2 regions of the Cohnella soli genome follow, and region 2 is predicted to be linked to the other one. Evidence: riboswitches for the same ligand, from Rfam matches in the RefSeq annotation. Region 2 holds a riboswitch; the other holds the start of a gene.
The links. Region 2 has a riboswitch for ZMP and ZTP ahead of ACFPOF_RS23630 (bifunctional 5,10-methylenetetrahydrofolate dehydrogenase/5,10-methenyltetrahydrofolate cyclohydrolase). Riboswitches for the same ligand answer to the same signal wherever they lie in the genome.
Positions count from the first base shown of each region.

Region 1: it holds a riboswitch for ZMP and ZTP, as region 2 does, so the genes downstream of both, ACFPOF_RS12565 (TIGR01440 family protein) here and ACFPOF_RS23630 (bifunctional 5,10-methylenetetrahydrofolate dehydrogenase/5,10-methenyltetrahydrofolate cyclohydrolase) in region 2, are expected to answer to the same signal.

Region 1 is NZ_JBHSMI010000023.1:447,771-462,487, forward strand. It holds gene ACFPOF_RS12560 (low molecular weight protein arginine phosphatase) at 1-582, shown strand, start outside; ZMP/ZTP riboswitch at 627-709, shown strand; gene ACFPOF_RS12565 (TIGR01440 family protein) at 926-1,555, shown strand; gene ACFPOF_RS12570 (serine hydroxymethyltransferase) at 1,592-2,839, shown strand; gene ACFPOF_RS12575 (LSm family protein) at 2,925-3,215, opposite strand; gene upp (uracil phosphoribosyltransferase) at 3,465-4,094, shown strand; gene wecB (non-hydrolyzing UDP-N-acetylglucosamine 2-epimerase) at 4,156-5,277, shown strand; gene ACFPOF_RS12590 (AtpZ/AtpI family protein) at 5,639-5,887, shown strand; gene ACFPOF_RS12595 (ATP synthase subunit I) at 5,884-6,294, shown strand; gene atpB (F0F1 ATP synthase subunit A) at 6,299-7,066, shown strand; gene atpE (F0F1 ATP synthase subunit C) at 7,104-7,319, shown strand; gene atpF (F0F1 ATP synthase subunit B) at 7,427-7,912, shown strand; gene ACFPOF_RS12615 (F0F1 ATP synthase subunit delta) at 7,909-8,457, shown strand; gene atpA (F0F1 ATP synthase subunit alpha) at 8,503-10,017, shown strand; gene atpG (ATP synthase F1 subunit gamma) at 10,101-10,961, shown strand; gene atpD (F0F1 ATP synthase subunit beta) at 11,028-12,434, shown strand; gene ACFPOF_RS12635 (F0F1 ATP synthase subunit epsilon) at 12,461-12,862, shown strand; gene ACFPOF_RS12640 (Dps family protein) at 13,166-13,609, shown strand; gene ACFPOF_RS12645 (NADH-quinone oxidoreductase subunit A) at 13,803-14,174, shown strand; gene ACFPOF_RS12650 (NuoB/complex I 20 kDa subunit family protein) at 14,159-14,677, shown strand; gene ACFPOF_RS12655 (NADH-quinone oxidoreductase subunit C) at 14,674-14,717, shown strand, end outside.
Region 2 is NZ_JBHSMI010000032.1:1,640-16,356, reverse strand. It holds gene ACFPOF_RS23695 (dihydrofolate reductase family protein) at 1-120, shown strand, start outside; gene yidC (membrane protein insertase YidC) at 918-1,742, shown strand; gene ACFPOF_RS23685 (purple acid phosphatase family protein) at 1,838-3,004, shown strand; gene ACFPOF_RS23680 (flavin reductase family protein) at 3,109-3,726, shown strand; gene ACFPOF_RS23675 (MFS transporter) at 3,697-4,911, opposite strand; gene ACFPOF_RS23670 (MerR family transcriptional regulator) at 5,058-5,804, shown strand; gene helD (RNA polymerase recycling motor HelD) at 6,027-8,450, shown strand; gene ACFPOF_RS23660 (helix-turn-helix domain-containing protein) at 8,407-9,324, opposite strand; gene ACFPOF_RS23655 (glycoside hydrolase family 31 protein) at 9,449-11,038, shown strand; gene ACFPOF_RS23650 (DUF6597 domain-containing transcriptional factor) at 11,004-11,822, shown strand; gene ACFPOF_RS23645 (MFS transporter) at 11,973-12,827, shown strand; gene ACFPOF_RS23640 (MFS transporter) at 12,803-13,228, shown strand; gene ACFPOF_RS23635 (VOC family protein) at 13,218-13,604, shown strand; ZMP/ZTP riboswitch at 13,648-13,727, shown strand; gene ACFPOF_RS23630 (bifunctional 5,10-methylenetetrahydrofolate dehydrogenase/5,10-methenyltetrahydrofolate cyclohydrolase) at 13,787-14,635, shown strand; gene ACFPOF_RS23625 (helix-turn-helix transcriptional regulator) at 14,694-14,717, shown strand, end outside.

The sequences.
Region 1 (14,717 bases), on a different contig from region 2:
ATATTGATCGTATGCACGGGTAACACTTGCCGAAGCCCGATGGCGGAGGCGTTAATGAAGGATTTGGCGGCTCGGGGCGGCAAGCCGATCGAAGTCCGTTCGGCGGGCGTCTCGACGGTCGACGGGTTGCCGATATCTCCCCATGCCGCAACGGCGCTGCGGAAGAGGAATTTGGCGCTGCCGGAAGGCTCGACTTTGTTAAAAGCGGACGACGTGCTGTGGGCGAGCTTGATTCTGACGATGACGGCTGGGCACAAGAGAGCTATTCTGGAGAGGTTCCCGCAGGCGCTTGGCAAAACGTTCACGCTCAAAGAGTATGCTTTGCGCGGCGATCCCGTCATGGACGACGTGGCGGAGTTAGAGAGGCTGTATTCGGAGTGGCAGGTGAAGCAAGCGCTTGGGCAGAATTTGTCGATTGAAGAAAGAACGCGTTTGCTGGAGCTGCAGCGTCGCATCCCCGACTTTGACGTCGCCGATCCGTTCGGCGGATCGCTCGCGTTATACGAGCAGACGGCCGACGAGATCGAAGACGTTCTGCTGACGCTGATCGATAAACTGGATCAGGACCCGAACGATCGGTGATTGATTTTTTTCGCACGGTTCGTTATGATGAGGATACAACTTCAAGGTTCCGATGTAACTGGCGACGACAAGTGGGATCAACCACGGTGGAGCATCGGAATGACGGCCGGTCGCCTGGGCGAAGAGCGGTGTGCTTTATGCACGCTAGCTCTTTTTTGTCGTTTTGTCTCTTTCAGAGCATTCGAAGAAGGGGGCGGGAGCGCGTTGCGTGGATTGGGGATTGCTGTTGGCATCGGTCGAATTCAGGTATAATACCTTTACATGGATGTAGGGCGTGTCGGCCAAACCGTGTGATCGAGAAAATCGTTATTATACCGCGTTTACCGCTATGGGAGGCGATCTGATGGCTGCAGAGTCCGAACAATCCGTCATGTCCGAGACGTCTTTGTCGACGCTTGGGCGTGCCGAAGTCGAAGAGAAGACGGTCGCCCTTCTGGAAGAACTGGCGGACACCGCCGGCCTTCGCGCCGGGCAAATCGTCGTCATCGGCGTCAGTACGAGCGAAGTTCGAGGCAAGCGGATTGGTACTGCAGGTGCCGAAGATATCGCTAGAATGATCTACGATGGTGTAGAGATCGTTCGCGAGCGCATCGGCTTCAACGTTGTCTGGCAATGTTGCGAGCATTTGAATCGGGCGCTTGTGACCGAGCGCGCACTGGCCGAACGGATGGGGTGGACTGAGGTAGCAGCCGTGCCGATACCCAAGGCTGGCGGCTCGATGGCTGCCTATGCTTTCCGCAAGATAGCCGAACCATGCCTCGTTGAGGAAGTAAGCGCCCACGCGGGTGTCGATATCGGCGAGACGATGATCGGCATGCATCTTCGCCGGGTCGCCGTTCCGCTCAGGCCGACCGTTCGAGAGATCGGGCATGCCCGCGTCAATATGGCGATGACCCGGCCGAAACTGATCGGCGGCGCCCGTGCCGTGTACGAATTGCCGCAAGCTTCTATCGTATCGCCATCGTGCGACTAATTCATTTTCACATTTTAGGGAGGATATATGACTATGTTGACTAATTTGAACAAGCAAGACCCTGAAATCGTCAAAGCGCTGAACCTGGAATTGAAACGCCAACGCGACAATATTGAACTGATCGCTTCCGAGAACATCGTCAGCGAAGCCGTTCTGGAGACGATGGGTACTGTCCTGACGAACAAGTACGCGGAAGGTTATCCAGGCAAACGTTACTACGGCGGTTGTGAATACGTCGACATTCCAGAACAAATCGCCATAGACCGCGCGAAGCAATTGTTCGGCGCAGAACATGCTAACGTGCAGCCGCATTCCGGCGCTCAAGCTAACCTCGCCGTATACTTGGCAGTTCTTAAGCCTGGAGATACCGTACTCGGCATGAACCTTGCCCACGGCGGGCATTTGACTCATGGCAACCCTGCGAACGCTTCCGGTCTGCTCTACAACTTCGTCGCATACGGCGTAGACGAGAACACGTTTACGATCGATTACGAAGAAGTGCGCAAAGCGGCATTTAAACATCGTCCGCGTCTGATCGTAGCCGGGGCTTCCGCTTATCCGCGCACGATCGACTTCGAGAAAATGGGACAAATCGCGAATGATGTAGGCGCATTGCTCATGGTCGATATGGCGCACATCGCTGGACTTGTCGCAGGCGGCGAGCATCCGAGCCCGGTGCCTCATGCTCATTTCGTTACGACGACGACGCACAAAACGCTGCGCGGTCCTCGCGGCGGCCTGATTCTGTGCCGCAAGCCTTGGGCGGCCGCCATCGATAAAGCGGTATTCCCAGGTACGCAAGGCGGGCCGCTGATGCACATCATCGCAGCGAAAGCTGTCGCTTTCGGCGAGGCGCTGCAGCCTTCTTTCAAAGAGTATGCGCGCAACGTTGTCGTGAATGCGAAAGCTCTGTCCGAGGCGCTTGTGTCCGAAGGTTTGAACATCGTCTCCGGCGGCACCGACAACCACTTGATGCTGATCGACACGCGCAACCTGAACATCACGGGCAAAGTGGCCGAGCATGTGCTCGACTCCGTTGCCATCACCGTCAATAAGAACGCCATTCCGTTCGACCCGACTAGCCCGTTCGTAACGAGCGGCATCCGCGTTGGAACGCCGGCGGTCACGACGCGCGGCATGGGTACGGAAGCGATGAAGACGATTGCCAAAGTGATCGCTCTTACGCTCAAAAATCCGGAAGACCAAGCGACGTTAGACAAAGCGCGCGCAATGGTCGCCGAACTGACGGCGCAGTACCCGCTTTACACGAACTTGCAATATTAATGGTGTAACGACAATTGCCCCGGGCCGACTTTGCGTCGGATTCCGGGGTTTTGTTTGGACGTTCGCGTCGTTTCGTCTTCGTACGTTAGATCAACAGCGTAATGACGAGCAGTTCGAAAAGCACCAACGTCAAAATGGCATTGGAAGCATAGGGACCGAAGAAGCGGGCGTCGCCGGTCATAAGATGCATGTACGTATGGTCGGAGCCGACGACTATGCCTTCATACGTTTGTCCGTCGATCGTTTGAACCCGGACGGTTCGGTTCATGCACTGGCCGCAAGCTTCGGCCAGCTTCTGGCGGGTTTTGCGTACGTGACCGGCCCACTCTTGGTCGGCCTTGTATAAAACGGAAGTGTTGGAAGTGCGTACGTTCATTGGCATTCCTCCTAGAGCGTTCTCGTTCATCGTATGCGAATGCCCAGCGAGGAGTGCGAGGACGCGGAGGCGAATTATTACCTTTCATCGTCAGATTGTTCCGTTCGTTCGACTTGATTCGCCTGCAAACGACGGATGTTATGCACCTATTCGGAGACAATGATATAATGTACGGGCAACCTACATAGAGCAACGTCCCGGAGCGTCGCGAAAGCGGACGAGCGGGCGTTAGGGAAAGGGTAGAACATAATGGGAACATTGGTCATTTGCGATCATCCGTTAATCCAACACAAAATCACGTTTATCCGTGACAAAATGACGAATACGAAACAATTCCGGGAGCTGGTCGACGAAGTCGCCATGCTGATGGCTTACGAAATCACGCGGGATTTGCCGTTGTCCCCTGTGCGGATCGAGACGCCCGTTACAGTAACGGAAGGCAAAGTGATTGCCGGCAGAATGATCGGATTGATTCCGATATTGCGTGCGGGTCTCGGTATGGTTGACGGCGTGTTGAAAATCATTCCATCGGCCAAAGTCGGACATATCGGCCTGTATCGCGATCACGAGACGCTGCAGCCGGTCGAATATTACTGCAGCTTGCCATCCGACGTTGCGGAGCGAGAACTAATTGTCATCGATCCGATGCTTGCAACGGGAGGTTCCGCCAATGCCGCAATCGATATGCTGAAAGCGAAAGGCTGCCGCCCGACGAAACTCATGTGCCTGATCGCCGCGCCGGAAGGCGTCAAAGCCGTTCAAGAAAAACACCCGGACATCGACATTTACTTGGGTGCGCTGGACGAGAAGTTGAATGAGCACGGCTACATCGTACCCGGCCTCGGCGACGCCGGAGATCGGTTATATGGTACCAAGTAATCGAATCAGATAAGCGCGGATAAAGGGAGAAGAAACCGACGTGAGTGAAAAAATCAAAGTGATGACCATATTCGGCGTCCGTCCTGAAGCGATCAAGATGGCGCCGCTTATTCTGGAATTGCAGAAGCATCCCGAACATATCGAACCGATCGTCTGCGTGACGGCGCAGCATCGGCAAATGCTTGACCAAGTACTCGAAGTGTTCGGCATTAAGCCGGATTACGACCTGGATGTCATGCAGGCGAACCAGACGCTGAACGGCATTACGATTCGTGTACTCCAAGGACTTGAGCCCGTTCTGCAAGAAGCAAAGCCGGACATCGTGCTTGTGCATGGCGATACGTTAACGACTTTCCTTGCGAGCTATGCTTCATTCCTGCAGCAAATTCAAGTCGGCCACGTGGAAGCGGGCTTGCGGACCTGGAACAAGCTATCCCCGTATCCAGAAGAGATGAACAGACAATTGACAGGGGTGCTCGCTGACGCTCACTTCGCACCGACTGATTGGTCGGCGGATAACCTTCGCAAGGAAAGCAAAAACGCCGACAACATCTACATTACCGGCAATACGGTAACCGATGTCTTCCAATATACAGTGAAATCCGACTTCACTCACCCGGTGCTTGATTGGGCGGCCGGCAAGAGGCTCATTCTAATGACCGCTCACCGCAGAGAATCGCAAGGAGAACCGCATCGGCAAATTTTCCGCGCAGTGAGAAGAATTGCCGATGAATTCGACGATGTCGCCATTGTCTATCCGGTTCACTTGAGCCCTGCTGTTCGCGAGCCTGCGCAAGAAATTCTCGGCAATCATCCGCGCATTCGCCTCATCGATCCGCTGGACGTCGTCGAGCTTCATAACTTCTATCCGCACACGCATCTGATTTTGACCGATTCCGGCGGCTTGCAGGAAGAGGCGCCGTCTTTCGGCGTTCCGGTACTTGTCCTTCGCGATACGACGGAACGTCCGGAAGGGATCGAAGCGGGGACGCTCGAGCTCGTCGGAACAGACGAGGAAGTTGTCTATGGACGTACGCATGCGCTCTTGTCCGACAGAGAGTTGTATGAGCGCATGAGCCAGGCGGCCAATCCTTACGGTGACGGTCAGGCATCCGCACGCATCGTCGGGGCGATTCTCCATCACTTCGGCAAAGGCGAACGTCCCGAATCGTTCAGGCGGTGAGCCGATAAGATAGCTGCAAAAAAGCGTCTCCGGCGTACTTGCACACCGAAGACGCTTTTTGCCGCAGGAGAATAGTGGCAGGGCGATTGGCACATACTGGTGTGCGAGTTTCCAAATGTCGGGAGAGAGCGATAAACGATCCGGACAGAACGTACAGCATACAGCGGAACTGTATGGTTTGCGCAGCCGAAAAGGGTTGATTTGAAGCGATTTGCGGCATCTTCGTTCACATAAAGTTTGATTTTCGATCAATTGACAAACGTTGTCGCCGAAAGATACAATATTACGTGGAACATGGGAAGAAAGGGCTTACTATTTCCTTTTTTCGTACGCCATGCAGCGTTGAAGGAGCGACAGATCCATGACGGAATCTCCTCGCAAGCCACAATTACCACCGGACGAGAACCCTTGGCGAACGGCTGGACTCGTCGCGGGTTTGGGCATGGAGTTCGCCGTCTGCGTAGGTCTCGGATGGTGGCTCGGCTCCTTGTACGACGACCATAACGGCACGGATTACGGGTATTTGACCGGAGTCGTGATCGGGTTGGTTGCCGGGATCGGATCGGCGGTCGCGCTGATTCGGAAATATACGGGGGCTGGAAAACCGTGATGATTGATTTGCCCGCTTTGCTTAGACGTTCAACGCGCACTGCATTCTTTTTTTTGTCCATTGGTTTCATTGGACTTGCCGCTTGGCCGGCTTACAGGCCGATCTTCGGCGGTTTCATGGTCGGTGTTGTCGGTGGATTGCTGGGTGCTTACCACCTCGCGTGGAAGGCGACTCGCATTGGCGAGATGGCGGCTTCAGGTCGCAAACCCAGAGGCGGGTTCGGCTATATTACCCGCGCAGCTATCGGAGTGTTTGCCGCTCTGTTGTCCGTAGAAGGTTTTGGTTTCAGTCTGGGGGCGACGGCGGCAGGAATATTCGCTTTACCGTTGGTGACACTGTTACTGGGTTTATTCGCCAGCGTCGGTATTCGCAAGAAACAGTCCGCTGACGAAAGGGGTGAAAAATGACAACATGGAACATTTAGCACCAAAAATCGAGGTCGCCGGCATTGAATGGGATTTGGCCGCGATCATGATGATCGTCATTTCCAGTCTAATCGTCTTTATCCTTGCTCGTCTTGCCGTTCGCAACCTATCGGTAGAGAATCCCGGCAAGCTGCAGAACTTCCTGGAATGGGTCGTCGAATTCGTTCAGGGCATTATCGGGCAGAACATGGATATGAAGAAAGGCAGACCGTATCTTGCGCTCGGCTTGACGCTTATCCTGTACATTTTCGTCTCCAATATGTTGGGTCTTCCCTTCAGCATTGTGACGGAGTTGCACGGAAATCACATTCCAACGATTTTCGGACATGAGCTGATTATACCGGAAGGCACGGAACATCCAGCTTGGTCTTGGTGGAAGTCGCCAACAGCTGACGCTTCCATGACGATGGCATTGGCGCTGATCGTCATCGTGCTGTCGCACGTTGAAGGGATTCGTCAGAACGCCAAACATTACTTCAAGCACTACGTCAACAACCCGAACGTCGTATTCTTGCCGATCCACTTGATCGAAGTTGTGTCCAAGCCATTAACGCTCGGCTTGCGGCTATTCGGTAACATTTTTGCAGGCGAAGTTATGATCGGCGTTATTCTAGGCATGGGCTGGATCGGTATTCCGGCAATGCTTGTATGGCAAGGTTTTAGTATTTTCGTAGGCGCGATCCAATCTTTCGTATTCACGATGCTGACGATGGTGTATATCTCGCAATCGATCGTTCACGAAGAGGATCACTAATCTAATAAAAACCAATTATCTCGAGGAGGATTTACAAATGGAATACGGTTATTTAGCAGCAGGTATCGTGTTTGGTCTGGGTGCGCTTGGCGCAGGTATCGGTAACGGTTTGATCTTCAGCAAAACGGTAGAAGGCATCTCCCGTCAGCCTGAGCTTCGCGGTACGTTGACTTCCACGGCGTTTATCGGCGTAGGTCTCGTTGAGGCAATGCCGATCATCTCCCTCGTTCTTGCCTTCATGTGGGCGAAATAATCAACTTTATCGAATCGTAAGGCGCGGAGTCGGGTTAGCCTCCACGCCTTCCTTTTGCAGTTAATGCACGAAGCTTGATTGAGCCATGTGAAAGGAGTGTAGGCGCAATGAATTTAGTACCATCCAACTTTTTTATTCAATTAGTCGCTTTCGCCATTTTGTTCTGGCTTTTGTCTCGTTACGCGTTCAAACCGTTGTTCGGCATCATGGAGCAACGCCGTCAGCTCGTTAAGGAGCAAATGGAGAACGCACAGAACAACCGCAGCGACTCGGAGCGTCTGCTCGAAGAGCAGAAGCAAGCGTTGCAACAAGCGCGCAAAGAAGCGCACGACATCATCGAACAAGCGAGAACGACCGGTTCCAAGCAAGCGGACGAAATCGTTCAAGCTGCACGCAATGAATCGAGCCGCATTAAGGAAGAAGCGGTTCGCGACATTGATACAGAGAAGAACAAAGCTGTCGCTGCGTTGAAAGCGGAAGTGAGCGGTTTGTCCGTTCAGATCGCTTCCAAAATCATCGGCAAGCAAGTGGACGAACAGTCCCAGAAACAGCTTGTGGATGAATATTTGCAAGAAGTAGGGAATAAGTCATGAGCCGCGGCACGGTAGTCGCCAAAAGGTACGCAAAGGCGCTGTTCCAGCTTGCGCAGGAACGCGGGCAAGTGGCCGAGACGGAAGTGCAATTAAAGGCGATTGTAACGGCGATCGACGGAGACGCGAATGTTCGCGCTTTTCTGGTCGCTCCCAACATTACGCTGGACAAAAAGCAGCAAGCTTTGAATAACGCGTTCGGCGGTCATGCGTCGCCGATCGTGCTTAACCTCGTCAGCCTGCTCGTGGAGCGCGGACGCGAAAGCGAATTGCCGGCCGTCCTGGCTGCTTATTTGCAAGTTGCGGGCGATGCGCTTCGCCGCGCGGACGCACACGTTGTTTCTTCCCAACCGCTCAGCGAGATGGAGAAGATTAAGCTGGCTGAGAAGTTCGGTGCTACACTGGGCAAGTCAGTACGGGTTACCAATGAAGTAGATCCGAGCCTGCTCGGCGGACTGACCGTTCGTATCGGCGACACGCTGTATGATGGAAGTCTTCGCGGCAAGCTTCAACGGTTAGACAAGACGCTGCAGTCTGCGGCGCTTTAATATTAACACTACCATTTGTTAGCAATGGAGACAGGGGTGAACGAATTGAGTATTAAGCCCGAAGAAATCAGCACTCTGATTAAGCAACAGATCGAGCAGTATCAGTCCGATATTCAAGTCGTTGACGTAGGCACCGTCATCCAAGTCGGTGACGGTATTGCCCGCGTTCACGGTCTGGAGAAATGTATGTCCGGCGAATTGCTCGAATTCGAGGGCGGCGTTGTTGGTATGGCGCTTAACCTGGAAGAAGACAACGTCGGTGTCGTTATTATGGGGCCTTACAAAGGGATCAAAGAAGGCGACCAAGTTAAACGTACGGGCCGCATCATGGAAGTTCCGGTAGGCGAAGCGCTCCTCGGACGCGTCGTTAACTCTCTCGGCCAACCGGTCGACGGCAACGGACCGATCAACACGACGAAAACTCGTCCGATCGAATCCCCGGCACCGGGCGTTATGGATCGTAAATCGGTTCACGAACCGATGCAAACAGGTATTAAAGCGATCGACGCGATGATTCCGATCGGCCGCGGCCAACGGGAACTGATCATCGGCGACCGTCAAACGGGTAAAACAACGATCGCGGTTGATACGATCGTTAACCAAAAAGGCAACGGCGTTATTTGTATCTACGTTGCAATCGGCCAGAAGCAATCGACCGTCCGTGGATTGGTTGAAACGCTTCGTAAGCATGGCGCATTGGACTACACGATCGTCGTTACGGCGAGCGCGTCCGAGCCTGCACCTCTCCTCTATCTAGCTCCGTACACCGGATGCTCGATGGGCGAAGAGTTCATGTACAACGGCAAACACGTTCTGATTATCTATGACGATTTGACGAAACAAGCTGCCGCATATCGCGAATTGTCCCTGTTGCTCCGTCGTCCTCCGGGCCGCGAAGCTTATCCGGGCGACGTATTCTATCTACACTCCCGTTTGCTCGAGCGCGCTGCGAAATTGAGCGACGAGAAGGGCAGCGGTTCGATGACGGCTCTTCCGTTCATCGAGACGCAAGCGGGCGACGTATCCGCTTATATCCCAACAAACGTTATCTCGATTACCGACGGACAAATCTTCCTCGAGTCCGATCTGTTCTATTCCGGTCAACGTCCGGCGGTTAACGTCGGTATTTCCGTATCCCGGGTAGGTAGCTCTGCGCAGATCAAAGCGATGAAGAAAGTCGCCGGTACGCTGAAAACCGACCTTGCGCAATACCGCGAGCTTGCGGCGTTCGCCCAATTCGGTTCCGACCTCGACAAAGTAACGAAATCCCGCCTCGATCGCGGTGTTCGTACGCTCGAAATCCTCAAGCAAGGCGTTAACGCGCCGCTTGCCGTAGAGCGTCAAGTCGTTTCCCTGTATATCGTGACCAAAGGTCATCTCGATACGATTCCGGTGCAAGACGTTCGCCGTTTCGAAGCGGAATTCCTCGCATTCATAGACGCGAACTACCCGCAAATCTTCAGCTCCATCCGCGATACGAAGGATTTGACTGCTGACACCGACAAAGCGTTGGTTGACGCGATCGCGGCGTTCAAAAAAGGCTTCGCCACGTCGGCGTAAGCCGTCCGTTCGGGCACGGGTTACGTCCGCAATTGAGCCGGGTGCGCCTTATGGCAATCCCGGCAATAAGGTGGTGACAACGAATGGCTAAAGGGATGCGCGAAATCAAGCGCTCGATCAAGAGCAAGCAGAATACGAAACAAATTACGAAAGCGATGGAGATGGTTGCAGCCTCCAAGCTGAGACGCGCTCAGGAAGCAGCGGTTGCCGCTCGCCCGTACACGGACAAGATGAAGGAGGTTATCTCCAGCATCGCCTCCTCGTCCGGCAGCAGCAAACATCCGATGCTGATCAGCCGCCCGGTCAAGAAAACCGGTTATCTGGTCATTACGTCGGACCGTGGTCTTGCCGGCGGTTACAACGCCAACATCCTTCGTAAAGTGATCAATACGATCAAAGAAAATCATAAATCGGCCGACGAGTATGCCGTATTCGTCATTGGACGCAAAGGCCGCGACTTCTTCAAGCGCCGCAACATTGCGATCGTCGATGAAGTGACCGGCTTGTCCGATACTCCGAAGTTCTCGGATATTAAGGAAGTCGCGACGCGGGCTGTCCAAAGCTATGTCGACGGAACGATCGACGCCCTTTACTTGGCCTTTAACGAGTTTAAGAACGCAATCACGCAAATTCCGACGTTGAAGCAGATTCTCCCGCTTGGAGAGATGAAAGCTTCGGGAGGCAGTGCGGACTACGAGTACGAACCGTCTGCCGAGGAAGTGCTTAGCGTCCTTCTGCCGAAATACGCGGAGACGCTCGTGTTCAGCGCCGTGCTTGAGGGCAAGGCCAGTGAATTCGGTTCCCGTATGACGGCGATGGGCAACGCGACGAAGAACGCGACGAAGATGATCGCGAACTTGACGCTCACTTATAACCGCGCCCGCCAAGCGGCGATCACGCAAGAGATTGCGGAAATCGTAGCCGGAGCGAACGCACAGCAATAAATTTCGTGACGATTGACCGCAAGCCTGCGGGCGTTGCATTCAAATCGCACTTCAGGAGGTAAACCCATGAGCAAGGGACGCGTTGTTCAGGTATTGGGCCCGGTCGTCGATATCGAATTCGACCACGGACATTTGCCTGACATTCTCAATGCGATCAAAATCGAATCCAATGCCGGAGGCGTGCACGTCAGCCTGACGGCGGAAGTTGCAACTCACCTTGGCGACAATCTCGTTCGCGCGATCGCGATGTCTTCCACTGACGGTCTCGTCAGAGGAACGGAAGCGGTTGACCTGGGCATTCCGATCACGGTTCCAGTAGGACCGGCGACTCTCGGTCGCGTATTTAACGTTCTGGGCGATCCGATTGACGGCAAAGATGTCGATCGTTCCACAGCGAATCCGATCCACCGTCCGGCTCCATCTTTCGAAGAACTGACGACGCAGACGGAAATGCTCGAAACGGGCATCAAAGTCGTAGACTTGCTCGCTCCTTACACCAAGGGCGGTAAAATCGGTCTGTTCGGCGGTGCCGGCGTAGGTAAAACCGTATTGATGCAAGAGCTGATCCACAACATCGCTTCGAACCACGGCGGTATCTCCGTATTCGCGGGCGTAGGCGAACGTACTCGTGAGGGTAACGATCTCTACCACGAAATGACGGAATCCGGCGTTATCGCGAAGCTCGCGATGGTTTTCGGACAGATGAACGAACCGCCAGGAGCGCGTATGCGCGTTGCGCTGACAGGTCTGACGATGGCGGAATATTTCCGTGACGTGGAAGGCCGCGACGTTCTCTTGTTCGTCGACAACATTTTCCGCTTCACGCAAGCGGGCTCCGAAGTATCCGCATTGCTCGGTCGTATGCCTTCCGCGGTAGGTTACCAACCAACGCTGGCAACCGAGATGGGTCAACTTCAAGAGCGTATCACTTCTACGAAAAAAGGCTCCGTAACGTCGATCCAAGCGATCTATGTTCCTGCCGATGACTATACTGATCCAGCTCCTGCTACGGCGTTCGCTCACCTTGATGCAACGACGAACTTGGAGCGTAACATCGCGGCGATGGGTATTTTCCCTGCGGTTGATCCGCTGGCATCCTCCTCCCGTATTCTGGCTCCGGAAATTGTCGGAGACGAGCACTATGCGGTCGCGCAAGGCGTTAAACGCCTGTTGCAACGCTACAAAGAATTGCAAGACATCATCGCGATTCTTGGTATGGACGAGTTGTCCGACGAAGACAAGCAACTCGTACTTCGCGCACGTCGTATCCAATTGTTCCTTTCCCAGCCGCTGCACGTTGCAGAAGCGTTCAACGGTATTCCGGGCGTGTATGCGCCGATCAAAGAAACGATTCGCTCCTTCAAAGAGATCCTCGAAGGCAAGCATGACGATCTTCCTGAACCGGCTTTCCATAACGTCGGTATCATCGAGGAAGCCGTCGAGAAAGCGAAGAAACTCGCAGCTGAGGTTTAATCAGCCGCCGGTTTGGAGGAAACGATATGAGTACCTTACGGTTAGAAATCGTTACTCCGGAGCGCAAAGTTTACGAGAAAGACGTGAACATGGTCGTTGTTAAAGGAGTGGCCGGTGAGCTCGGTATACTGCCTCACCACATTCCTTTGGTAACGCCGCTCAAGATCGCTCCGGTTAAAGCCAAGATCGGCAACGAGAACGAGTTCATTGCCGTTCACGGCGGTTTCATCGAAGTGCGTAAAGACAAAGTGGTTATCCTCGCGGAAGCCGCTGAGTTGGAAGCGGACATCGACGTGTCCCGCGCGCGCCTTGCGAAAGAACGCGCGGAACGCCGTCTCGCGCAGAAACAATCGGACATCAACGCCATGCGCGCCGAAATGGCGCTGCAACGCGCGATCAACCGATTGGAAACGAGCAGCCATAAGTAAGCTGCTTCCAAATGGCCTTTCCCGAATCGCATGATTCCGGGGGAGGCTTTTTTGCAAGGATTAGAAAGTATAAAATTCAGTCGTTGTATCTTCGTTTGATAGCACGCCGCAGCAACTCCGAGCAGACATTTAGTTTGACTAAACACAACTACAGCGCACTGCATTGACTCCGAGCAGGCAATTAGTTGAACTAAATGGGCGATCGTCTATGACGATTTTGCTTACGCTGCAAGAGGGGAACGATTGATAAACATACCTTCAGGGTAACCTACAATGAAAAGTTGCAACCTGGAGGAATGACTGATGACTGGCAAGAACGATCTCGAACAAGCGCTAAACGTCCAGCTTTCGAACTGGGCGGTGTTGTATGTTAAGCTGCATCACTTCCATTGGTATGTGAAGGGACCGCATTTTCAGACTCTGCACGAGAAGTTCGAGGAGCTGTACGAACTAGCGGCAACGAAGCTGGATGAGCTTGCGGAAAGAATACTGACGATCGAAGGCGAGCCGTCTTCAACGATGCAGCAATATTTATCGCAAGCGACGCTTCGCGAGGGCCAAAAGCCGCAGACGGCTGAAGAGATGATCTCTTCGGCGATCGAGGACCTGAAGGAACTGAGCGAAGGACTCGTAACAGTAGCCGAAACAGCGGAGAAAGCCGGAGATACCGTAACGCACGATATACTCTTCGACCAAGTCGCCGAATTGCAGAAACAAATATGGATGCTTCGCTCCACGATTGGCTGAGGACATAGAGAAAGGTCACAAGGAACCGTCGATCCGCAAGAGGGATTGACGGTTTTTCACGTTTTTCAGCGACTGTAAGCGGAATCTAGGCCCTTCCAATGTAAACGCTATTTTCATGGACACTCATTAGGAGCATTTGTTATACTTATGGGGGAAATTTACCTGTTCGCTGTTGGAATTGGGAGGCGTTGAAGTGGAGAAATACATCAATTCCTACGTCATTGTGACCGTCTTCCTGATCTTGGGCATCGTTTTTCCGATCTTCGTATTGTGGTTAGGCTCCCTGCTCAGGCCGAACAAGCCAAGTCGGGAGAAGCAGACGACGTACGAGAGTGGGAACGATCCGGTCGGGGACAGCCAGATCCGCTTTAATGTCAGGTATTACTTGTATGCGCTAATGTTTGTCGTGTTTGATGTGGAAACCGTGTTTCTGTACCCGTGGGCCGTAGCTTACAAACAGCTAGGGTTATTTGCTTTAACGGAAATGGCGATTTTCGCAGGCTTGCTGCTTGTTGGACTCGTGTACGCTTGGAGGAAGAAGGTGTTTAAATGGAATTCGATTTAGCGAACGTAAATCCGGAAGACCGGAAGGAACTCGAGCGCAACGTATTCTTTGGCACCATCGAACAACTGAAGGGCTGGGCAAGAAGCAACTCGCTGTGGCCGCTCACTTTCGGGCTCGCTTGCTGCGCCATCGAGATGATGGCCGCCGGCGGAGCTCATTACGACTTGGACCGATTCGGCGTTATTTTCCGCACCTCTCCTAGGCAAGCCGACGTGATGATTGTCTCGGGGACGGTTACGAAAAAAATGGGGCCGTTGTTAAAACGGCTGTATGATCAGATGCCTGAGCCGAAATGGGTCATAGCAATGGGGTCATGCGCGACCGCCGGAGGACCTTACGTCAAGTCCTATTCCGTCATTAAAGGCGTGGATCAGATTGTACCGGTTGACGTCTACATTCCGGGATGCCCACCGAATCCGGCGGCGCTGATCTACGGCATTAATAAGCTTCAAGAGAAAATTCGATACGAGGCGAAAACCGGGAAGCAGGTGACTAGCCGATGAGCGAGAACGAGAATCGCGAACCGGAAGACAAGGTAACCCC
Region 2 (14,717 bases):
GTCGTATTGGGCAAGGGCAAACGATTTTTTATGGATCAGAATCAAACAAATTTGAAGCTGTTACGTGCTAAGACAACGACAAAAGGTGTGCTTCTTTTAACCTATCAAGCCTCTGAATGAGTTTACTGAACATCGGGAGATGGAAGATCAACCGGGGTCTTTGTTACGCTAACGGGCAACGTTAGTTCAATGAAACAGCGACAGTCTAGGACTTTATTTCTCGTCCCTGGCTGTCGCCGTTTCAATTTCTTGGGTCAGTCTAAAACTTATTTTATGGAGTCTGACGGTAAGACAATTCGAAAAGCTGCGTGGAATTAAGACATCCAGTCTAATACTTTATTTTCATCAGACATTCCGGCTGTATATTCGGTGTAGACGAACCAATCCCCAACCATCTGAGATAGAAGAAAGTAGGTGTCTTTATATACGGAATAATGACTTCTTTCTTGGAAGGAGCGTTCGGTTTGAAACGGATTAAAGTTCCCGGTTGGAGGACATATCCCTCTATCGCATACACTCATCCTTGATCAACGCTGCTCGCAATTCGCGTAAGTAGGAACGAAAGTGATATAAAAAACGTAAACAATATATGCGGTTTATTTATGCTCGTCAGCAACGGAGGTGAACTTGGCTGGATTATTTTTTCGACTTGGTGCAACTGGCGCTTTCAATCGGTCTTATTTCTACAATACTGGTTCTTCCTTTTAGCTATTTCTCAACCCGTGCGATTCGTTGGAGCCATGAAGTCGACGCCGCCGGTTCAACGTTGTTCGTGTCTGTCAGAGAGCCGCATTTTGACAGTATACAGCGGTGGATAGCACGGGCAGCCAGACGTAAAGAATCGCCTGATGAAGAAGCCTCCGGTCCTTCCCACACATTGATAGCTCAACTTTCAATTAGGGAGGACTACTGTGAAAATGAATTTGATGTCTCAAAAATGGGTGAAGCCCATTCTCGTTATGCTACTCGTGGTTATCCCGGTGCTTCTGCTTAGCGGGTGCTCGACAGCCGCTCCATCTCATCCGATTAGTGCCGATTCGCCCGGGGTATTTAATCATTACCTGGTTTATCCTTTCTCATACTTGATTAAATTTTTCGCTAATGCGTTCAACGGCGATTATGGATTATCTATCGTACTGATGACCTTGCTAATCAGATTGGCGATCATGCCGCTCATGGCGCACCAAACGAAGAAGCAACTAGCGATGAGATCAAAGATGGCCGTTCTCCAGCCGGAGCTGGACGCGCTTAAAGAGAAGTACAAGAACAACACAAGCGCGGAGGGCAAAAGGCAGCAGCAAGTCGAGATGATGCAGCTGTACCAGAAGCATCAATTCAACCCACTCAACATAGGGTGTTTGCCGATGCTGCTTCAGTGGCCGATTACGCTCGCGTTCTACTACGCGATCCGTCGGACCCCGGAGATCGCTTCCCACAATTTTCTATGGTTCAGCTTAGGACATACGGATATGATATTGCCGTTTATCGCCGCGGCAGTGTATTACGTTCAGTTCCGCGTGTCGCAATCCGTCTCGGCTCAGTATCAGCAAAATGCAAACAACCAGTTGGCTTTCATCGGACTATTGTCTCCGATTATGATGGGCGTGTTTGCTTTTGCCATGCCGGCGGCGTTGCCGTTGTATTGGGCGGTAGGCGGTATATTCATCATCGTCCAAACGATTATGTTGAACAAAATATACGCGAAACCGGCGCAGCAAGCGCAAGCTACATTGGCAAAGTAATAGGTTAGCAAGAAAAAATGCAGAGCTTCCGAGACGACTCAGAAGCTCTGCATTTCGCTTTACTTCCATTTCTTGAGCTCAAATGAGGTGCGATAATGCTCACTATCCTTAAAGGCCCCTATTTGCAATGGCCAACGTTGGAAACGATGACATTCATGTGGGAGACATCCGAGCCCTCTACTTCAGAAGTCAGAGTTTTCGTGGCGGAGAGGATACATAGCGGTCATCACGGAAATTTCAAGCGGCCGGAGCAATTGCTGTCTTCCGTCGCGACTCAAGAGTACTCTACAATCCACCAAGTAACAGTAGCCAACCTGCAACCGGGGACGTATTACTTTTACCAAGTGTACTCCAGCAATGAGTCCGGAGATGTTGAATCGAACTTCTATCCATTCATGACGGCGGCGGGAGATGGCATTCCGTTTTCTTTCGCGGTGACGAGCGAGACTGGCGGATTCAGCGGTTTTGATCAATCGGGCGGACAAATTAATCGAAATATTTTTGCGCAAATGAAAAGATATCGCCCGGATATCGCGTTATTTATCGGCGATATTGTCGATGATGGCGACGAGTACGACCATTGGGAGAAATATTTCTTTGCCCCGGGCCAGGAGTTGCTGGTCAATACGCCATCGTACTGCTGCTTGGGCAACCATGAGAATAACGGCTCTTGGTTTTATAAGTATTTCGCTTTTGCCGCCCCCAAAAACTTCTATTCATTCGATTATGGAGATGTTCATTTTGTTTGTTTGGACAGCACCGACTTCATAAAATCGGAAACCTATCCTTATAGCTCGGAAGAGATCGGTCCCGGCCATGCGCAATATGAGTTTCTGTTGCATGATTTAAGGGCATCTTCTGCTAAATGGAAGATTGTATTTTTTCATTATCCGCCGTACGTCTCTGGAGGCTATGAAGTAGAGGCGATGCGGAAGCTCTGCTCCGTTATGGAGCAAGCGGGTGTCGATGTCGTATTTAGCTCCCATACCATCGTCTATGAACGAAGCCATCCGCTAAAGGATGGCAAAATTGATTTTCAAGACGGTATCGTCTATGTAGTGGCGGGCGGAGCGGGAGCGATGCCGGAATGGCTGCTTCCCAAAAGAGCATGGCATACCTCGCAATCGTTAGCCGTACCTCACTTCGTACAAGGTGTTGTGACACCGCAGAGTTTGGAATTACGGGCAATCGACGAGAACGGCAACCTATTTGATCTATTCCGTCTAACCAAGGATGACGAAGGCAACAAGTCCTACTTCTAGCATAATTTCAACATCTTGCTGTCTCATTCCAAATCCGTATTGCCGCTTGTCGACTTGTGCTACATTAGACACACGTTGCACTTACGGAAGGGAGACAAGCGAATATGCATGTTGAAATTGAACCTAAAATCCTGTATTTCGGCACGTCAGTTGTGCTGATCAGCACGTTGAATGAGGACGGCACACCGAATCTGGCTCCGATGTCTTCGGCATGGTGGCTGAATCGCTCGTGTATGCTCGGACTGAGCAGCAAATCGCAAACTGTCCTAAATATGATCCGGGAGGGAGAATGTGTGCTGAACTTGCCGTCCATCGACTTGATCCCGGCAATCGAAAGCCTCACCTTATTGACTGGCCGAAATCCGGTCCCGGAATCGAAGGCGGCCAGAGGCTATCGTTTCGAAGCCGATAAGTTCGGCGTGTCCGACCTGACCCCGATCCCGTCGCGGAATGTCCAAGCGCCGCGCGTCTTGCAATGTCCGGTTCACTTGGAGGCAAAGCTCGTAAAAGTCCATCCTTTCGAAGAGCCGAGTTCCTTAGTCGCGTTGGAGGTCCACATCAGCAAAATTCACGTGGAGCAGGAGTTGACGATGGAGGACCATCCCAATTACGTCAACCCGTCCAAATGGAATCCGATGATCATGAATTTCTGTGAATATTTTGGGTTGGCGGATCAGCTATCTACGTCGCGATTAGCCCCGGTGTTCGGACCAAACGCTTAGCGGAACGATGATAAGTAACCCTGCAAAAAAGAAGCATCCGGCGCATACGTACACGGCAGAAAGAGTGAACGTATTTTTCAACGCGCCTGCCACACTCATCATAAGAAGCATTGCCCCAGTCATCAGCGGGGTGCGAATGCCCATGACTCGTCCGATATAATCGTGGGTAGTCTGCTGCATGATTAATGTGCTGCTCCCTACAAAAATGGCCGGTTGAAGAAGAGCAATTATGAATTGGGCAATCATCGTCAGCCATATCTCGGTAGACAGGCCAGCCAAGACGATTCCGCAACCATTGACGAGTAAGCCGGCCATGAGAAACCGTTGCGGGGAGATTTTCGCAGCCAGGGCCATAGTGGCGACTCCCCCGACAATTTCCCCTGCTCCATACGACACATTGATCCACTGCAAAGCCTCGGAAGGCAACCCCAACTGCTCCGTAACGAGAAAGACGCTAAGTGGAGAGACTAATCCGACGCCTAGCCCAACGAACGTGAAACTGAGAGTAAGCTGCAAGATGAATGGATTGGCGACAACAAAACGAATACCATCCGCCATGTCGCTAAACAGAGAAGCTGAGTTGATTTCGGGATTACGGTACGGCAATGGGTCGCGCGGCACGTGATTGAGGGCTAACGCGGATAACATAAAACAAATGCCGGTCAATAAAATTGAAACTTCAATTCCGCATTGCTGATAAACGAACGTTCCCAGAATCGGACCGAGTACCATAAAGGCCGATGTGAGGGTTTGCATGAAAGACATACAGGATGGCGCATCTTCGTCGCGTACATGATGCTTAAACAGCTTCATGCCGGAAGGCTGCGCGAACTGCGATAGGGTGGAAGCGAACAAGGTTGCGCCAAACAAAGCTTGCCATGTACCGACTTCCAGCACCGCAAAGACCAGGAGTACGGACAATGAACTGAGCGCCTCGCACCACACCATCGTCTTTTTCGGCCGCCATCGATCCGCGAGCGCTCCCCCAATGAATGAAAAAATGAAAATTGGCGCATATTCCGCAACCGAAATCATGGCAACGGCAAATGGATCCCCGCCCGTTACTTCCATCACATACAACAGAACAGCAAAGTTACGGACCCAAATGCCGATCTGAGAAAAAAATGTTGAAACGATCACGGCTCGAACAAAACGGTTACGAAGCAATGGAATGGAACCTGTCACTGTTTTTTTCTCCCTTCTTCATGGTTTCGAATGTCATCGTAAGGCCTGCTGTAAGAGGAGAGTCAATCGCCTGCTGCGAAAAAAAATCGAGTTGACTCTCCCCCTAGGGGAGGCTTTACGCTATGAATGAAAGGGAGGAATGAGCCATGCTGTACACGGTAAAAGAAGTGTCGGAATTGTCTCATGTAACCATCAAAACGCTTCATCATTATCACAAAATCGATCTTCTCTTGCCGACGGAAATAAGCGAAGCGGGATATCGACTGTATGGGGCGCAAGAGTTGGAGAGATTGCAAGAGATTTTGTTCTATAGGGAACTGGATTTTCCGTTGGACAAAATCAAAGAAATGATGGGGCGCAATGCGGACCGGTTAACGATCCTGTCGCAGCAGGAGGAATTGCTACTGAATCGCAAACACAGGCTGGATAACATCGTTCAAACGTTGCGCAAGTCCATCTCATGTGCCAAGGAAGGGGAGGGCATGGATCATATGGAGATGTTTAAGGGGTTTGACAACGAGGAAGCATGGAACAACGCGTTGGCTGAGCAAAATCAACACTTGAAGGAAACGTACGGGATGGAGTCATTCGAGGTTGCTCCGGCGGAGATTCAAGACATGAATGAACAAGCGGCTGAAGCTGTGGCATTCATGAATAACATGGCGAACTCATTAAGAGAAGGCATTAAACATAACGATGCGATAGTAGGAAGCTTGATTGAGAATCATCTGGCATTTATGAAGCAGCATGGAAATCCGATATCGCCGAGTGACTTTGCAATGCAGACCCGGTTTTTCCTGAGCGATGATTTTCATCTCAAGATGCTCGAGAGCCAGCAAACAGGGCTGGCTTATTACCTATCGGCAGCGGCGGAAGCTTTCGCATCGGACTAGAGTGGGCGAAAAAATAAAAACCCCGGCATCATTGCCGGGGTTAATTGTCATAAAGGCGATTGCACACAAAGCCGCACTGTGGTATGATAAGGAACCATCAGTGAGTTTTGTGCATGAAATTACAAGTGTTGCATCTTATCTTTAATTTAATTTTATCACACAGGCTGGCGGTTGTCAAACGTTCAATTTCTTCAGACTTTATGGGAGGGAGCGTGTCCAGGAATGATCAACGAGCGCGATTGGCAACAAGAGCAGGAACGGTTGGAGCAAGTATCGGAGAAGCTTCAACAGAGAATCGCCGAATTAGAGCCGGAAGTGGCTGGATTACACAGTCAGGCGGGAGATATTCGTAAACGATTCTGGGAAGAAGTAACGGTCAACACGAGTTCCGACGAAGATTTCGAGGAGACTTTCCACAGCATTAAACAACAAGAGGCATTGCTGTCGGAACGGGAACGTAGCTATCGGCTGCGTGTCCAGCAATGGAATAACATGAAGCGGTTGCTGAAGTCGCCTTATTTCGGGCGCATAGATTTTCAAGAGGATGGTCTCGGCTTCAGCGAGCAAATATATATTGGCGTCTCCTCTTTCGTGGATTCGGATGGTTTAAGCTTCTTGGTCTACGATTGGCGTACGCCGATTGCAAGCATGTATTACGACTACCCACCGGGAAAAGCTTCTTACGATACGCCGGGCGGGCGCATCGCGGGAACGATGGAGTTGAAGCGGCAATATCAGCTCAGCGCAGGTAAACTTCATAACGTGATCGACACGAGCTTAACGATTGGAGATGAATTGCTCCAGCAGGCGCTCGGCCAAAGTGCGGATACCCAAATGAAAACGATCGTGGCTACGATCCAGAAAGAGCAGAACGCAATCATTCGCGACGATAAGAGCCGAATGCTCATCGTTCAAGGGGCGGCCGGCAGCGGGAAAACATCTGCGGCTCTGCAGCGGGTAGCTTACTTGCTGTATAAGCACCGCGAGAAGCTTAAAGCCGATCAGATCGTTCTTTTCTCGCCGAATCCGATGTTTAACAGCTATGTGTCGACCGTTCTTCCCGAACTCGGCGAAGAAAATATGCAGCAGACGACGTTCCAAGAATATTTGGAGCATGGGCTTGGCGAGGCTCTGCGTCCGGAGGACCCGTTTGACCAGATCGAATACACGCTGACGGAACAATCCACGCAAGCATATAAGGCACGGCTGATGGGGATCGCGTACAAAGCATCCACTGCATTCCTTCAAGCTCTCCGCAATTATGCAGGCTGGCTTGAGCGGGAAGGCATGCGATTTAACGGAATTCGGTTTCGGGATCGCGATTTGATCACTGCCGAACAGATGGCAACGCAGTTTTACGGGTACGACCCTACTACCCGTCTGGCCAACCGAGTAGCGCTGCTGCAAGAATGGCTGCTCAAGCAGTTAGCTGATCTTGAACGCAAGGAGAAGGATGAGTTATGGGTGCAGGAGGAACTCAACTACCTCGACAACGATCAGTATGCCGCAGTTCACAGCGAGTTGCATAAAGACCGGGGCGTCTTCGAATTCGCTGAGAAATATGAAACCATTCAAGAGATACTGCAAAACAAACCCCGTCGAGACGAAGCGGACTTCGACTATGCCGAGCGAGAGGAAGAGCTGCTGCGCCGCATGGTCGTGAAGGAGCAGTTTAAACCGCTGAGGAGAAGCGTAAAGCGGATGGCGTTCATCGACATGGTTGGTCTGTATGCTCAACTGTTCGGGGGCGCGAATGATTATAGAACGATGACGAATGAGATAGATGTTCCGGAGTTATGGTCCGACATCGGTGAGCAAACGAAGGGGAAGATCGAGCGGCTTGAACTGTTCTACGAGGACGCGACGCCGTATTTGTATTTCAAAGAACTCGTCGAAGGCGTTCGGATGAACACTGAAGTGCGGCATATTTTCGTCGATGAAGGCCAGGATTATTCGATGTTTCAGTACGAGTTTCTCAAAAGGTTATTCCCGCGGGCTCGCATGACGGTACTCGGCGATTTCGGGCAAGCCATCTTCACTCAGGCAACGGAGCTGTACGGGACCGGGGGGGACTCCCCGCTCATCCAGCTGTACGGAGAGCCGGACACGAACCTGATTCGCCTCGTTCGCAGTTATCGATCGACCCGCGAAATCGTGGAGTTCACGAGGGAACTGTTGCCAGGGGGACAGGAGATTATCCCTTTCGATAGAAGAGGGCCGAAGCCGCTGTTATTGAAGGCGGACAGCAGTGAACAATTGGCGGCGCGAATAACGGAGGAGCTCTCGGCGCTTCAAGCGGAAGGTTTCGCCTCCATCGCCGTGATAACGAAATCAGCCGCCGAAAGCCGGGAAGCTCACGTTCTCTTGACTGCGCACGGATGCCCGTCGCTTCGGCTCGTTACGAAACGAACACCTTCCTTCGAGAAAGGGACGTTGGTTATTCCCGCCTATTTGGCGAAAGGGATCGAGTTCGACGCCGTTCTGATCTATGATGCATCTTCGAACACCTACCATCGGGAGAGCGAACGCAAACTGTTTTATACCGCGTGCACACGTGCGATGCATCGACTTCTATTGTTCGCAGCGGGGGAATGGACACCGTTCATTCAAGCGGTGGATTCGTCGCGGTACGAGATGAAGGGGTAAGTTGAACCGGCCTGCGCCGAAGCTGCATAGGCGTGCAACCGCGATAACGTTTGAACAGTTCGTCCAAGTATTGCACGGTTCCGAAGCCGGTTTGCTCAGCGATCCGTGTGATCGGCAGGTCCGTGTCGCGAATGAGCGCTTCTGCTTTGCCAATGCGGTATAGATGCATGTACTCCGTAAACGTGCGGCCGACGGCGTGTTTGAACACTCGGCAAAAATGGTAAGTGCTCATGCCGGCCGCTCGAGCCGCTTCGCCGACCGTCAGCCTCACTGTGTACCGCGATTCGATAAGGGAGATCGCTTCTTTGAGCCGTTCCATGCTTCGCTTCGCGGCTTCGTCGCGCGCATCTTTGCCTCCCGCTTGTTCTCCGTATGCGCGGGCTAGCTCTAATAGCAGCACATGGAGGTAGGACTTGATTGCCAACTCGAAACCTGCTCTGCGACCAACATACTCTTCGATGATTGAGCGGACGATCGCCGTGCAAGCTTCGTAGCCGTCATTCCCGGTTTGCAACACAACGGGAAGATGCAGCCTGCCCGTCAGCATAGAGCGGGAGGCGACGTTCATGAAGTCCGAGCTGGCGAGTCGACTTCGATCGAGCAAAATCGTGTAATAGTCCGGCGGACCATCGACGATATATCCGCTATGGATGACGCCTTCCCCGATCAGAATAAGGTCGCCGGCTTGCCCGATGAACGAATGTCCTCCGATATGCAATTCTACTTGCCCTTGTCTCACATAGATCAGTTCCAGGCAGTCATTATGCCAATGCGGCGGAAAAATCGTCGTTCCGTTGCACTCCGGTCGGAACAGATTAAACGGGTACTTGTCGTCAAGCATGGCCAAGTATTGATTGTTGTCGCTGACGCTCATGTTTCCGCTCGCCTCCTTGAAGTCGAGAGCAAGATCGTGTAAAAAATCCGCAAGGTTGTCCGTAGACTCGTGCCTCGATTGTACTCTATGATCAAGGCAATGAACAGGACAAAGGGGTAGGATCATGATGGGAAGTCGGGAGCTATGCATTCATCTGCTGGATGGCGAAGTCTGGTGGGGCGGAGATATTACTTACGGAGACCAGATGCCATTCGGGAGAGAGACGGTCGAAGTCGACCTTGCCGCTGGCATACGAGGCAATCAGGCGGCGCCGCTGCTTGTCTCGAACAAAGGGCGATATGTATGGGCTGACGACCCGATTCGTTATCGGTTCGAGGACGGCTTGTTGACCGTAACCTGCGAAGCGAGCGAGCCAATGTTGCGGGAGTCGGGCGGCAATCTCCGTGAAGCATTCCGCTCGGCGGCGGACGCGCACTTCCCGGCAACCGGAACGCTGCCGGATGAGCGGTTTTTCTCGGTGCCGCAATATAATTTGTGGATTGAGCTGCAATACGAACCGACCCAGGAGAAGACGCTGCGATACGCCGAGGCGGTGCTGGCGAACGGCCTGCCTCCAGGCGTCATCATGATCGACGACAACTGGATGGAAGACTACGGGGTATGGCGTTTTCGGGCGGATCGATTCCCCGATCCCAAGGCGATGACAGACAGGCTGCATGAGCTCGGTTTTCAAGTTATACTATGGACATGTCCATTCGTCAGCCCAGACAATGCCGCCAATTTCCGCATGCTGGAGAGTAACGGGTATTTGCTGCGCGATGAGCGTGGCGAGACCGCGATTCGCCGATGGTGGAACGGTTACAGCGCCGTGCTCGACTGTACGAATTCGGGGGCGGTGGCGTGGTATCAGGAAGAGCTGCAGCGCCTGATGAACGATTACGGCATCGACGGATTTAAGCTTGACGCAGGCGATCCTGAATTTTACAGGGCGTCCGACTTGAGCGCGGTGCCAATGCACCCGAACGGCCATTGCGAGGCGTGGGCGAAGGTCGGCCTACACTATGCCTTTAACGAGTACCGCGCCTGCTGGAAAATGGGGGGGCAGCCGCTCGTCCAGCGACTGCGTGACCGCAATCATAGTTGGGATCTGAACGGGCTAGCCTCGCTGATCCCGAACGGACTCGCGCAAGGGCTGTCCGGGTATGCGTTTATTTGCCCAGATATGATCGGCGGCGGGCAGATCAGCGATGTAGAGAATAATCCGTCGTTCCGCATCGATCAGGAGCTGTTTGTCCGTTATGCCCAGTGCTCGGCGCTATTTCCGATGATGCAATTCTCGACGGCGCCTTGGCGCGTGTTGGATAAAGAACATCTTGCACTCTGCGTCGAAGCGGCGAAGCTACATGCTGGGCTGGGGGACACGTTCCTTGCACTCGCGAGGCATGCTGCCGTGACCGGAGAACCGATCATGCGTCATATGGCGTATGTATTCCCGGACAGCGGGCTTGAGGATGTCACCGACCAGTTCATGATCGGCGACAGTTTGCTCGTGGCGCCAGTCGTCGAGCAGGGGGCTCGCAGTCGCGCGATCCGTTTTCCGGCAGGGGAATGGCTAGGAGATGATGGGAGCAGCGTGCAGGGACCTTGCGTATTGGAGGTGGAAGCGCCGCTATCCCGATTGCCGCATTATCGGTTGATGATAGGAGGCGCTATAGGGAATGGGGAGCGTTTATCGTCCGATACAAACCCCTAAATTGCAAAAGGAACAGCAGCGTCCCGGCTACAGCTATCAAGAATATGCACCTTGCGAACAACTGACGCCGTACGTTGCGTGTTACTGGACATTGGATTTTCATGCGGATGTCGAGAGTCAACTCCATCGAATTATTCCGGACGGCTGCGTAGATATTATCGTGAATCGTCTATCACCTTCCAGCCGGAAAGCAGCCTTCGTTGAAGGGATCATGACGCAGTACGAGCTCATACACTTGTCCGAGGTTCAATCTTTGTTTGGGATTCGCTTTTTCTTGGAATCGGCGCAAACTGTTCTGAAATTCCCTGTTTCCGCGTTTGCCGGTCAGCATGTTTTTCTCGAAGAATTATGGGGGCTGGAAGGGGAACATTTCGTCGAAGAGATATTGTCGGCGAATATGGCTACGGAAATAGTGGGCGTCGTTGAACGCCAGCTGAAGCGGGTGTTCGCTGTGGACGATTCCTCCGTTCACCCGTTGCTGCACGCAAGCGTGCAGTATTTGTACGCGGCTAAAGGAAATCTCTCCATGTTGGGGTTGGCGGAAGAGCTTGGATTCAGCGAACGCCATCTGAGACGAGTGTTCCATTCCGAACTTGGAGTCGGCCCGAAGGAAATGATCGGCATTGTTAGATTTCAAAGCATGCTCCGCGAGATTTACTCCGGCTCCTATACGAACTTGACGGATCTCGCTTTAAAATACGGTTACTATGATCAATCCCACTATATTAAAAACTTCAAACGTTACTACGGGATTCTACCCAAACAAATTTCGAAAACGGACTGAAAAAAGTCCGTTTTTTACTATTTTTAGCGACATTGAAAGGGCTATTGTTAAAGTATTCATTGCATAGCATGCATGGCGAAGGAGGAATGGCATGGCCCAAGTCGTAACGAGTGCACAACCGGGTGAAGCCGACATACGTCGGGTTGTACCTTGGCTCCTCTATGTGATCTTTTTTTCGGCATCGGCTCTATCCTATTTGGGAAGCTGAGCGATTCATTTAGCCCTAACTACTTGATGGTGATTGGCATTGCCATCTATACGGCGAGTTCGATTCTCGGATTTATTTTCCACGGACAATATATGACGGTTCTCGTCTTCCGTGTGATTCAGGGACTTGGAGCCTCGGCCATCCCGGCTGTGAATAACACCATTATTACGCGTTATTTTACGGCGACGGGGCGGCAAAAAATGTTCGGTCTCGTCACATCGGCGTTTTCTTTCGGCGTGGCGGCTGGGCCGGTGCTCGGAGGGACTATTACCGGGCGCGTAGACTGGGCTTACTTGTTTTTAATCCCGGTGCTTACGCTTGTGTCCATCCCTTTTTTCTTAAAATATTTGCCTGCCGAAGAGAAGAGGAAAGGGAAGTTCGATCTGCTCGGCGCTGTTCTTGCGGCATTGACAGTTACGGGGTTTCTGTTGTTTCTGACGCAATTGGAAGTCGTGTATCTGTTGTGCAGCCTTGCGGCAGGCGTATGGTTCGTCATTCATATTCGGCGAATTGATGATCCTTTTCTCCAGCCTTCGATCTTTCAGAATCCGCTGTATAGAATGAGCGTAATTGTCGGATTTCTGATGTTTAGCGCGATGATGACGATGATGTTTCTATTGCCGCTGATGTTATCCCAGTTGTACAGTCTAAGTGCGGAGACGATTGGCATGGTCATGTTTCCCGGAGCGATCTGTGCGGCTTTGTTCGGTAAATTAGCCGGAGACATCGTTGTAAAAAGAGGAGCCCAGTATGTGACTGAAGTGGACTTTTCTTGTCCGCTCTCGGGTTCACGCTGATCTGGATCAGCATTGATCAAAGGGTATGGTGGGTAGCGGTGGCTTTGATCGTCATGAACATCGGGTATGCTTTCTCGCAGACTTCCATTACGGAAAGCGTGTCTTCTACGCTCAGCGAAGATCGGATTGGCATCGGAATGGGGATATTTAGTTTAGGCATGTTTATTGCACAGGCGGTAGGTACGGCTGTAGCGGCGAAGTTGTTGGACGACTCGCTGCTCACTTTGCCGCTTCATCCGTTCGTTGATAGACAAGAGCAGTTGTCGTACGCGAACTTGACGCTCCTCATGATTCTTGTTGTGCTTTGCAGCACATTCATGTATTACTTGTTTTCTCGCAGGAGAAAGACGCTAAATAAAAGTTCAAAAGCGACTAAAGGAGATATGAGTTATGGGAATTAAATTGGACATGGTCGGCATTGTGGTAAAGGACATGAAAGCGGCTTTGGATTTCTATCGGACGTTAGGTTTGGACATTCCGGAACAAGCCAACGGAGAGGCGCACGTTGAAGTGGCGCAAAGCGGGTTCCGACTGGCATTTGACAAACAAGAAATGATCAAAGGCGTTTATGGCGGCTGGGTTGAGCCTGTAGGACATCGGATTGAAATTGCATTCTTGTGCGACAGTAGCGATGAGGTAAACAAGGTTTATCAAACCGTAATCGAGGCCGGATACCAAGGACACAACGAGCCATGGGATGCCTTCTGGGGGCAGCGCTATGCGATCGTGCAGGACCCGGACGGCAACTTGATTAGTTTGTTTGCTTCGTTGGAGTAAATATTGTCAGCATCCAATATTTCTGGCAAAATATATTTAAGCATGCGGTATGTGTAACTGGCGAAACGTGGAGTACCACGGGGGAGCACATACTTCAAATGGCCGATCGCCTGGGCAAAGGTAAGGAGGATATTTCTCCTTGCCTCTTTGCGTTTCTATACAAATAGAGAGGGCTGATGACGATGAACGCTGAACCGCTCATTCTAGATGGAAACAAAGTTGCTGCGGAGATTAAGGTTCGCTTAGCCAGTCGTGTCGAGGAACTTGCTGTGAAAGGAGTTGTTCCGTGTCTTGCAACAGTCTTGGTCGGTGAAGACCCCTCATCGGCTACCTACGTACGGATGAAAGTGAATGCTTGCAACAGACTTGGCATCCGGTCTGTCCGTATCGACCTGCCTAAGGAGACAACGACAGAGCAATTGATTGAGGTTATACAGCAGTTAAATAAGGACCCGGAAGTTCATGGTATCTTATTGCAGCACCCTGTACCTCATCATATCGATGAACGAGCTGCATTCGACGCGATCTCAATTGACAAGGACGTAGATGGGGTAACAACGGAAGGATTCGCACAAAATGCTTTTGGATTCGCAATGTTTCCTTCTTGTACTCCTGCGGCTATCATGGCAATCATGGATTATTACAAGCTTCAGGTATCGGGCAAACATGCAGTAGTAGTCGGCAGAAGTCCCATTCTAGGCAAACCTGTATCGGCTATGTTGTTAAATAACGATGCTACGGTAACCACATGTCATTCCAAGACGACCGGGCTAGAACATTTCGTTCGATCGGCCGATATTGTCGTCGCTGCAGTCGGTAAACCCGAGTTTGTTCGAGGCGATTGGATTAAGCCGGGGGCTGTAATTTTGGATGCGGGGTACAACCCGGGGAATATTGGAGATGTAGACTTTAATGCATGCCTCCAGCACGCTTCTGCCATTACGCCAGTACCTGCTGGCGTTGGACCTGTAACCATTGCTATGCTATTGAAACATACGGTTGATGCTGCAACGAAACGATCAGCTAATTGAAAAATGATCCGGAGACTCGCTTGATATAGCTGGCCTACTACAATGGAGGGTACTTACGATGAAGCTGGAAAGGCTGTTATCC